DNA from 2 places in the Gibbsiella quercinecans genome. Region 2 is predicted to be linked to the other one. Evidence: predicted binding sites of a transcription regulator. Region 2 holds the regulator's gene; the other holds the start of a gene.
What was found. Region 2 encodes LexA, which represses DNA repair genes until DNA is damaged. Its sites were predicted from a motif close to TNCTGTATGTACATACAGNA; they were not measured.
Positions count from the first base shown of each region.

Region 1: uvrB (excinuclease ABC subunit UvrB) is a predicted target of LexA. The motif match lies at 1,970-1,989, and genes of this name have one in related genera.

Region 1 is NZ_CP014136.1:1,149,018-1,153,448, forward strand. Features, by position in the region: gene uvrB (excinuclease ABC subunit UvrB) at 1-1,859, opposite strand, end outside; gene ACN28Q_RS05275 (ABC transporter ATP-binding protein) at 3,191-3,901, shown strand; gene bioD (dethiobiotin synthase) at 3,945-4,431, opposite strand, start outside.
Region 2 is NZ_CP014136.1:2,979,519-2,983,949, forward strand. Features, by position in the region: gene plsB (glycerol-3-phosphate 1-O-acyltransferase PlsB) at 1-1,379, opposite strand, end outside; gene ACN28Q_RS13870 (diacylglycerol kinase) at 1,505-1,873, shown strand; gene lexA (transcriptional repressor LexA) at 2,008-2,616, shown strand; gene dinF (MATE family efflux transporter DinF) at 2,710-4,059, shown strand; gene ACN28Q_RS13885 (CsbD family protein) at 4,351-4,431, shown strand, end outside.

The DNA of each region.
Region 1 (4,431 bases), 1.8 Mb from region 2:
TGCGGCTGGCTTGCCACTTTGCCTTTGCCCTTCGCCAGGTTTTTACCGTTGACCGACTGGCCAATTTGCAGAATATCGCCGATCTTTTTATTCAGGCCTTTCGGCGTGATGCCTCGCTCGGCGTTGTATGCCTGCTGTTTGGCGCGGCGGCGCTCGGTTTCACCGATCGCCCTGGCCATGGAATCAGTAATTTTATCGCCGTAAAGGATCGCCTTGCCGTTCAGGTTACGCGCCGCACGGCCGATGGTCTGGATCAGTGAGCGTTCGGAACGCAGGAAGCCTTCTTTATCGGCGTCCAGAATCGCCACCAGCGAAACCTCCGGCATATCCAACCCCTCACGCAACAGGTTAATGCCCACCAACACATCGAATTCCCCCAGGCGCAGATCGCGGATGATCTCAACGCGCTCCACGGTATCGATATCCGAGTGCAGGTAGCGCACGCGCTCACCGTGTTCTTCCAGATATTCCGTCAGATCTTCCGCCATCCGTTTGGTCAGCGTGGTCACCAACACACGTTCGTTGATCGCCGCCCGCTTGCGGATTTCAGACAGCAGATCGTCCACCTGCGTGGTGACCGGCCGCACTTCGATTTCCGGATCCAGCAGGCCGGTCGGCCTGACCACCTGCTCGATAATTTCACCACCGGATTTCTCCAGCTCATATTTGCCCGGCGTGGCGGAAACATAGATCGTCTGCGGCGCCAGCGCTTCAAACTCTTCAAAACGCATCGGGCGGTTGTCCAACGCGGAAGGCAGGCGGAAGCCATATTCCACCAGCGTTTCCTTGCGTGAACGGTCGCCCTTGTACATACCGCCGATCTGCGGGATCGTCACGTGAGATTCGTCCACCACCAGCAAGCCATCCGCCGGCAGGTAATCGAACAGCGTGGGCGGCGGCTCGCCCGGCCCGCGCCCGGAAAGGTAACGCGAGTAGTTTTCAATGCCGGAGCAATAGCCCAGTTCGTTCATCATCTCCAGATCAAACTGGGTGCGCTGCGTCAGGCGCTGTTCTTCCAGCAGCTTGTTATTGGCCAGCAGCACTTTGCGCCGCTCGGCCAGCTCCAGCTTGATCTCTTCCATGGCCTGCAAAATACGTTCACGCGGCGTGACGTAGTGCGATTTGGGATAAATGGTAAACCGTGGCACCACCTGCTGGATCTGGCCGGTGAGCGGATCAAACAGCGACAGCCGCTCCACTTCCTCGTCGAACAGTTCCACGCGCAGCGCCAGCTCATCGGATTCCGCCGGGAAGATATCAATTACTTCGCCGCGCACGCGGAAGGTGGCGCGCTGAAAGGCCTGATCGTTGCGGGTATACTGCAGCTCCGCCAGCCGGCGCAGGATTGAACGCTGATCGATAATCATCCCGTTGGTCAGGTGCAGCATCATCTTCAGGTACAGATCCGGATCGCCCAAACCGTAGATGGCGGACACCGAGGCCACCACCACCACATCGCGCCGCTCCAGCAGCGCCTTGGTGGCCGACAGACGCATCTGCTCGATGTGTTCGTTCACCGAGGCGTCTTTTTCGATAAAGGTATCGGAGCTCGGCACATAGGCTTCCGGCTGGTAGTAATCGTAGTAAGAGACAAAATACTCCACCGCGTTCTCCGGGAAGAACTCTTTCATCTCGCCATACAGCTGCGCCGCCAGCGTTTTATTCGGCGCCAGCACCATGGTTGGCCGATTCAGATCGGCAATCACATTAGCGATCGTGAAGGTTTTACCCGAACCGGTTACCCCCAGCAACGTCTGATGCGCCAGGCCGTCTTCCAGCCCTTCTTCCAGTTTGCGGATGGCCTCCGGCTGATCGCCGGCCGGTTTGAACTCAGAATGCAGTTTGAACAGTTTACTCATCAGACTAGGCTACCCCGTGAGAAATGCGCGCTCAGGCGCCCCGTGAATCGCTTCACGGGGCGGCCCTTAAGTATGGAAAGCCCCGGCGAATTGCGCCAGTGCCATTATGATACTGGATATAAAACCAGCTTCAAGCAGATTTACCCGCCGTGGCGTTGGCGATGGGAAAACCGCAGCCTGCCGCCATTTAGCCCGGCACCAGAGCCCAGCGGCACACCAGGCAACCGCGATGCCCACGGCACAACTGCCCCAAGATCGGCCAGCCATGCACCGTTGCCCGGCTTTACGCGCACGCCGGCGATGACAATACGGTGACATTTTTATTGTCAATCACAGATTTATCCCCAAAACCCGCTCCGCGTTAACTTATCAGTAACACAACGGTAAAAATCCAGGCAAACGCATTGGCTTCATCAGGCATCGCTTGATTTTAGTTAATTATTTGATAAATATATAATTTAATAAAAAGATGAGAATACGGGCAACGCGAACACAACCCGCGCCGGCTCTCGCTTTAAGGCGTTTTTCTAAATCTAATACACAAGGTTATCCACAGGAATAGTGGATAACTCTTACCACCCCGCCAACCACGGGAGCTTCAGAAAGAACGCCTTTCGCTAGTCAAAACGGCTTAAAGGGTCTTTTTAGTTATTTTTTTCATAAAAAAATCGCTGTGTTTATGCCGATTAATGCTAATAAACCGGCCCGGCCGAAATTCATTTTCCATTTTCAACCGCCGCAAGGGGGGTTTACCTGCCCGATGGGTGAAATCCTGTGCACCATAACCAATCCCGGCAGCACCGCAAAAGTGCACACCCGGCGCTTACCGCCCAGACTTTGCCTGCGCCGCCTTGCCGCCAACCCGCCTCGCCCCTGCCGCCAGGTTAACACCACGCTAACAAGACGCTTTTTTATCGCCGCGATAAAGTTGGCCTGCTAATTGCAAAACCCCGTTAAGGATGGACAGCGCGGATAGAGAGTGAACCCCGCCTGTACGATAGAATCCTCTGCTTGAGTTGGCCTGTTACCGGTAAAACAAATCACCGCTAACGCAGTCATAAAAGCGAAACATAACGGGAATCCGGCTTTTAATGGCCATTTTTTCCTGAATATTAAATTTTAGCGGCCTTTCTGCGCTAACCACCCACGGTAGCCGGAACGGCATTTTATTCTGGCCGTTAATACACTTGGGAAAGAAACCGCTAACGCGGCGAGTACAGTTAAGGAGTGTGGATACACTCAGGACGTTGACGTTTGATTGCCATACCGGCGTTACGCCAGCGCCATTGAGGCGCACATCCACAAGTGCCAGGCCTTTGAGGAGAATGCCGATGTTAAGTTTAAGGTCGTTAAATCAGTATTACGGACAAAATCATACGCTGTGGGATATCAACCTGGAGCTGCCGCGCGGCCAATGCACCACCCTGCTTGGCCGCAACGGCGTGGGCAAAACCACACTGGTCAACTGCATCATGGGCCACTTGCCGGTGGTCAGCGGCAGTATGACCTGGCAGCCTACGGATGCGCCGCCGCAAAACCTGCTGCAACAGCCGGTGGAAACCCGCGCGGCGCTGGGTATCAGCTATGTACCGCAAGGGCGACAAATTTTTTCCCAGTTTAGCGTGGAAGAAAACCTGCAGGTGGCGCTGATGGCGGGGCGCGATAAACCGCATCGTATCCCGCCGTTGGTCTATGATCTGTTCCCCAATCTGTACGATATGCGCTCCCGCCGCGCCGGCGATTTGTGCGACGGCGAACAGCAACTGTTGGCGATTGGCCGCGCGCTGGTGCTGGAGCCGGAACTGATGATTCTGGATGAGCCGACGGCCGGCATTCAGCCGTCCATCGCGGCGGATATCACTAATGTGATCCGTAAAATCAACCGCGAGCTGGGGATGACCATCCTGCTGGTGGAACATTCATTGCCGTTCGTACGCCGCGTGGCAGATCGCTTCTGCCTGATGGATAAAGGCCGCAACGTGGCTAATGGCACGCTGGAACAGTTGGATGAGGAATTGATTAATGCCTATCTGGCAGTGTAAACAAACAGGGCGCAACGTGTACGCTGCGCCCTGCTATTACGGTTCAGGCCGGCAACGCCCCTAAATCAAGATACTGGCCAAGCGGCTGGCGCTCAATCTGCGGCAAATGCGGGATTTCCCCCAACAGCGGCGCAGCCAGCATGCGGCGCAGAGTTGCCAGGTATTCCTGATGACGAACCCCAGGCGCCACCACATCATTCGCAATCCAACCGGCCAATGTTAACCCCGCCTGCGTAATGGCCTGTGCGGTCAACACCGCATGGTTGATGCAACCCAGTTTAACGCCCACCACCAAAATCACCGGTAGCCGTTCCGCTTTTACCCAATCAGCAAAGGTATAGCTTTCCGACAGCGGGGTGAACCAACCGCCAGCCCCTTCAACCAGCAGCCAGTCTGCGCGTTGCTCCAGATGACGCAGCCCGGCGGATAAATGTGCCGGATCGATTGGCCGCGCTTCAGCGGCGCTGACGATGTGCGGCGACGTCGGCTCGGCGAAGGTGTAAGGGTTCACTTCGCTATAATCCAGCGTG
Region 2 (4,431 bases):
TTGCGCAGTTTGCGCAGGCCACGCAGCATTTGCAGCAGGTTTTCTTTTTCTTTGGTGGCGCCGCGCAGCTCTTTGGCGTAGGTGCCCACTTCCATCACGTGCTCGTAGCCGATGTAGATCGGCACCAGCGTGATTGGGCGTGTGCCGCCGCGCAGCATCGCCTGGATGGTCATCGCCAGCGTGCCGGTTTTCGGCTCCAGCAGGCGCCCGGTGCGGGAGCGGCCGCCTTCGACAAAGTATTCCACCGAGTAGCCGCGGGTAAACAGTTCGCCCAGGTATTCACGGAACACCGTGGAATACAGCTTGTTGCCTTTGAAGGTACGGCGAATGAAAAAGGCGCCCAGGCGGCGGAAAATCGGCCCGGCCGGCCAGAAATTCAGGTTAATGCCGGCGGCGATGTGCGGGGGCACCAGCCCCTGGTGATACAGCACGTAGGACAGCAGCAAGTAGTCCATGTGGCTGCGGTGGCAGGGAACATAGACGATTTCGTGGCCGTCCTGCGCCAGTTGGCGCACGCGTTCGGCGTTGGTAACGTTGATCCCTTGATACAGGCGGTTCCAGGTCCAGCCCAGCACGCGGTCTGACAGGCGCACGGTTTCGTAGGAGAAATCGGCGGCGATCTCTTCCATCAGCGCAATGGCGTTCTGCTGCGCTTTTTCGTGAGAGATTTTTTTGCTGCGCGCTTCGTCCTCAACGGCTTTTTCAATCGCCTTGGAAGCCAGCAGCTTGTTGAACAAGTCCTGGCGCGCCGGCAGGCTCGGGCCGACCGCGGCCAGGCGCTGGCGGGCGAAATGCATGCGCGCCACGCGTGCCAGTTTCTGCGCAATGGTTTGATCGGTGCCGTGTTCGTTCGCCATATGGCGCAGCGAAACGGTATTGGAGAAGCGGACGAAGCTGTCGCGCCCCAGCCACAGCACGGCGAAGAACTTCTGTATGCCGTTCAGCAGACGCAGGTGCGGGGTGCCGTGGCCTTCCCGGCCGGGGGAGCGGCCGAACATGACGGAAACCGGCAGCATCTGGATATCGAGATCCGGATTGTTGCGGTGCAGATCCAGATAGTCATGAAACAGCTTGACCGACTCTTCTTTCGGCGTGTAGTACCGGAACACACGCGGGCCGTCGTGAATAAACACATAGCCGGGCAGTACGGTGCCGTCGATTTCCAGCGGAGTGAGCGGATCGGGCAGATCCTGCGCCAGACATTGGGCCCGCAGCGTGAGTAAATCCGCCTTCGAGTTATAAGGTAAAACGTACAAAATCGGCCGAGTGGGATCCAACCCTAACTCCGCGACCGGATCTGACGGGATAACCTTACTTCTTACCAGCAGTTTTAGTAAAGAACTCAATAAGTTATAATAAATTTTACGCCAACTTGACATAACAACGTGAAGCCTCTTGTTAGCAACGCGCCGCAAGCATACCAGAAACCGCTTTGCAGATCTGTGGTGTTAAAAAAGCCGATGCCGTTAAAATGATGTTTTACCCCTGAAAAAGGCGCCCGTAAATGGCAAATCAAGCAACCGGTCTAACGCGTATTATTAAGGCGGCAGGTTATTCCCGGCAGGGGTTTATTGCCGCCTGGCAAAATGAAGCGGCGTTCCGCCAGGAAACCCTCGCCGCCGTGCTCGCCATTATTTTGGCCGCCTGGCTGGACGTTGGGGCGATCGCCCGTATTTTACTGGTGGGTTCCGTGATCCTGGTGATGATCGTCGAGCTGCTTAACAGCGCAATCGAAGCGCTGGTCGATCGCGTGGGCACCGAGCACCACGTGCTTTCCGGCCGGGCAAAGGATATCGGTTCGGCGGCGGTGACGCTGGCGATCATACTGGCGCTGTTTGTTTGGGGCAGCGTGCTGTGGCAGCACTTTGCCTGAATAGCCGCCGCCATTAGGCTGTTTTTCGCCGGTTTTGCGCGCCTACTCCCTGATTTTTATTTATTCTGCGGTTCCCAATCCCCCCGCACCTGTATATACTCACAGCAAAACTGTATAAACAAACAGGGGGCGGGATGAAAGCACTAACTACCAGGCAGCAAGAGGTCTATGACCTGATTCGCGATCATATTTCGCAGACGGGCATGCCGCCCACGCGTGCCGAGATCGCATTGCGTCTGGGGTTCCGCTCGCCGAATGCGGCTGAAGAGCACCTGAAGGCGCTGGCGCGCAAAGGGGTGATCGAGATCATCTCCGGCGCCTCGCGCGGTATCCGCCTGCTGATGGAAGATGAAGACGGCCTGCCGCTGATTGGCCGCGTGGCCGCCGGTGAGCCGCTGCTGGCGCAGCAGCATATCGAAGGGCACTACAAGGTTGATCCTTCCCTGTTCAAACCCAACGCCGATTTCCTGCTGCGGGTAAAAGGGATGTCGATGCGCGACATCGGTATCCTTGATGGCGATCTGCTGGCGGTGCATAAAACGCAGGACGTGCGTAACGGCCAGGTCGTGGTGGCCCGTATCGAAGATGAAGTGACCGTCAAACGCCTGAAAAAACACGGCAACGTGGTTGAATTGCTGCCGGAAAACAGTGAATTCAAACCGATCGTCGTCGATCTGCGTGAGCAAAACCTCACCATTGAAGGGCTGGCCGTCGGCGTTATTCGCAACGGTGACTGGATTTAACCCCCTGCGTTTCCCCCTGATGTAAATCGCCCCTGTCCAGGGGCGATGCCTTTCTTGCTTTTTCAATACGCACTGCCACAGGAATAGGTTGCTATGCGCTTGATTACCGCCTTCTTTAGTGACAACGACAAAGCGCTGTGGCGTTTGGCGTTGCCGATGATCTTTTCCAACATTACCGTGCCGTTGCTCGGTTTGGTCGATACGGCGGTGATCGGCCACCTCGACAGCCCCAGCTATCTTGGCGGCGTCGCCGTGGGTGCGATGGTCACCAGCTTCCTGTTCATGCTGTTCTTATTCCTGCGCATGAGCACTACCGGGCTGGCGGCTCAGGCGCAGGGCGCCGGCGATGCGCAGCGGCTGGCCCAGGCCTTTGTGCAGCCGTTGCTGCTGGCCGGGATTGTCGGCCTGGCGATACTGTTGCTGCGCCGGCCGCTGATCGGACTGGCGTTGCAGGTTGTCGGCGGCGATGGCGAAGTCTTGCAGCAGGCGCGGCTCTTTTTGGATATCCGCTGGTTAAGTGCGCCGGCGGCGCTGGCCAACATGGTGCTGCTGGGGTGGCTGCTCGGCGTGCAGTACGTGCGTGCGCCGGTGCTGTTGCTGATCGCCGGCAACCTGCTGAATATTGTGCTGGATGTGTGGCTGGTGATGGGGCTTGGCTGGAATGTGCAAGGGGCTGCGCTGGCGACGGTGGTGTCCGAGTATGCCATGCTGCTGTTTGGGCTATGGCTCGCCTGGCGGGTGATGAGGCGGCGGGGCATTTCACTGCCGATCTTGCGCCAGGCCTGGCGGGGAAACCTGGGCCGTTTGCTGGCGCTGAACCGGGATATCATGCTGCGTTCCCTGCTGCTGCAGTTGTGCTTCGCCTCGTTGACCATTCTTGGCGCCCGGCTGGGCAGCGAAGTGGTGGCGGTTAACGCAGTGCTGATGAACCTGCTGACCTTTACTGCCTATGCGCTCGATGGTTTTGCCTATGCGGTGGAAGTGCACTCCGGCCATGCCTATGGCGCGCGCGACGATCGCAAGCTGCATCAGGTATGGCACGCCGCCTGCCGGCAGGCGGGCCTGGTCGCGCTGGGATTTGCGGCAATTTACGCCGTTGCTGGCCAACAGATTGTTGGCGCACTGACCTCCTTACCGGCGCTGCGTGAACTGGCAAACCACTACCTGGGCTGGCAGGTGGTGCTGCCGCTGGTCAGCGTGTGGTGCTACCTGATGGATGGCATGTTTATCGGCGCGACCCGCGGCGCGGAAATGCGTAATAGCATGGCGGTTGCCGCCGCCGGCTACGCGCTGGCGTTGCTTACTCTGCCGCTGCTCGGCAACCATGCGTTGTGGCTGGCGCTGTGCGTGTTCCAGATGCTGCGTGGCATTACGCTGGGGTGGCTTTGGCTGCGCCATAACCGGCAGGGCACCTGGTTTGCGCACGAGCGGGCCAGGGAGTAGCCTCCCATTCATTGTGGTTTTTGTTAATATCATGTTACATCTTGCTGGGTAAAGAAAACCCTGGTTATCGGGTTGTTTTGTTGTTGTTTTTAACTAAAAAATCGCTTATTTATGGTGTTTATTGCTGGCTTTTATTTTTAATCCAGAATCTATAGCTAATATTAGTAATGTGGCTGGCTGATTAGGCAACGGCTTAATCCAGTGCAGATGAGGAAAATCTGTTACTCACTTTGGTCAGTTAGGCCAGCCGGATTATCTGAAACTGACTCACTTTAGTTACGGAGAGAAATGATGAACAAAGATCAAGCTGGCGGTAACTGGAAGCAGTTTAGAGGTAAGGTCAAAGAACAGTGGGGCAAGCTGACCGATGAC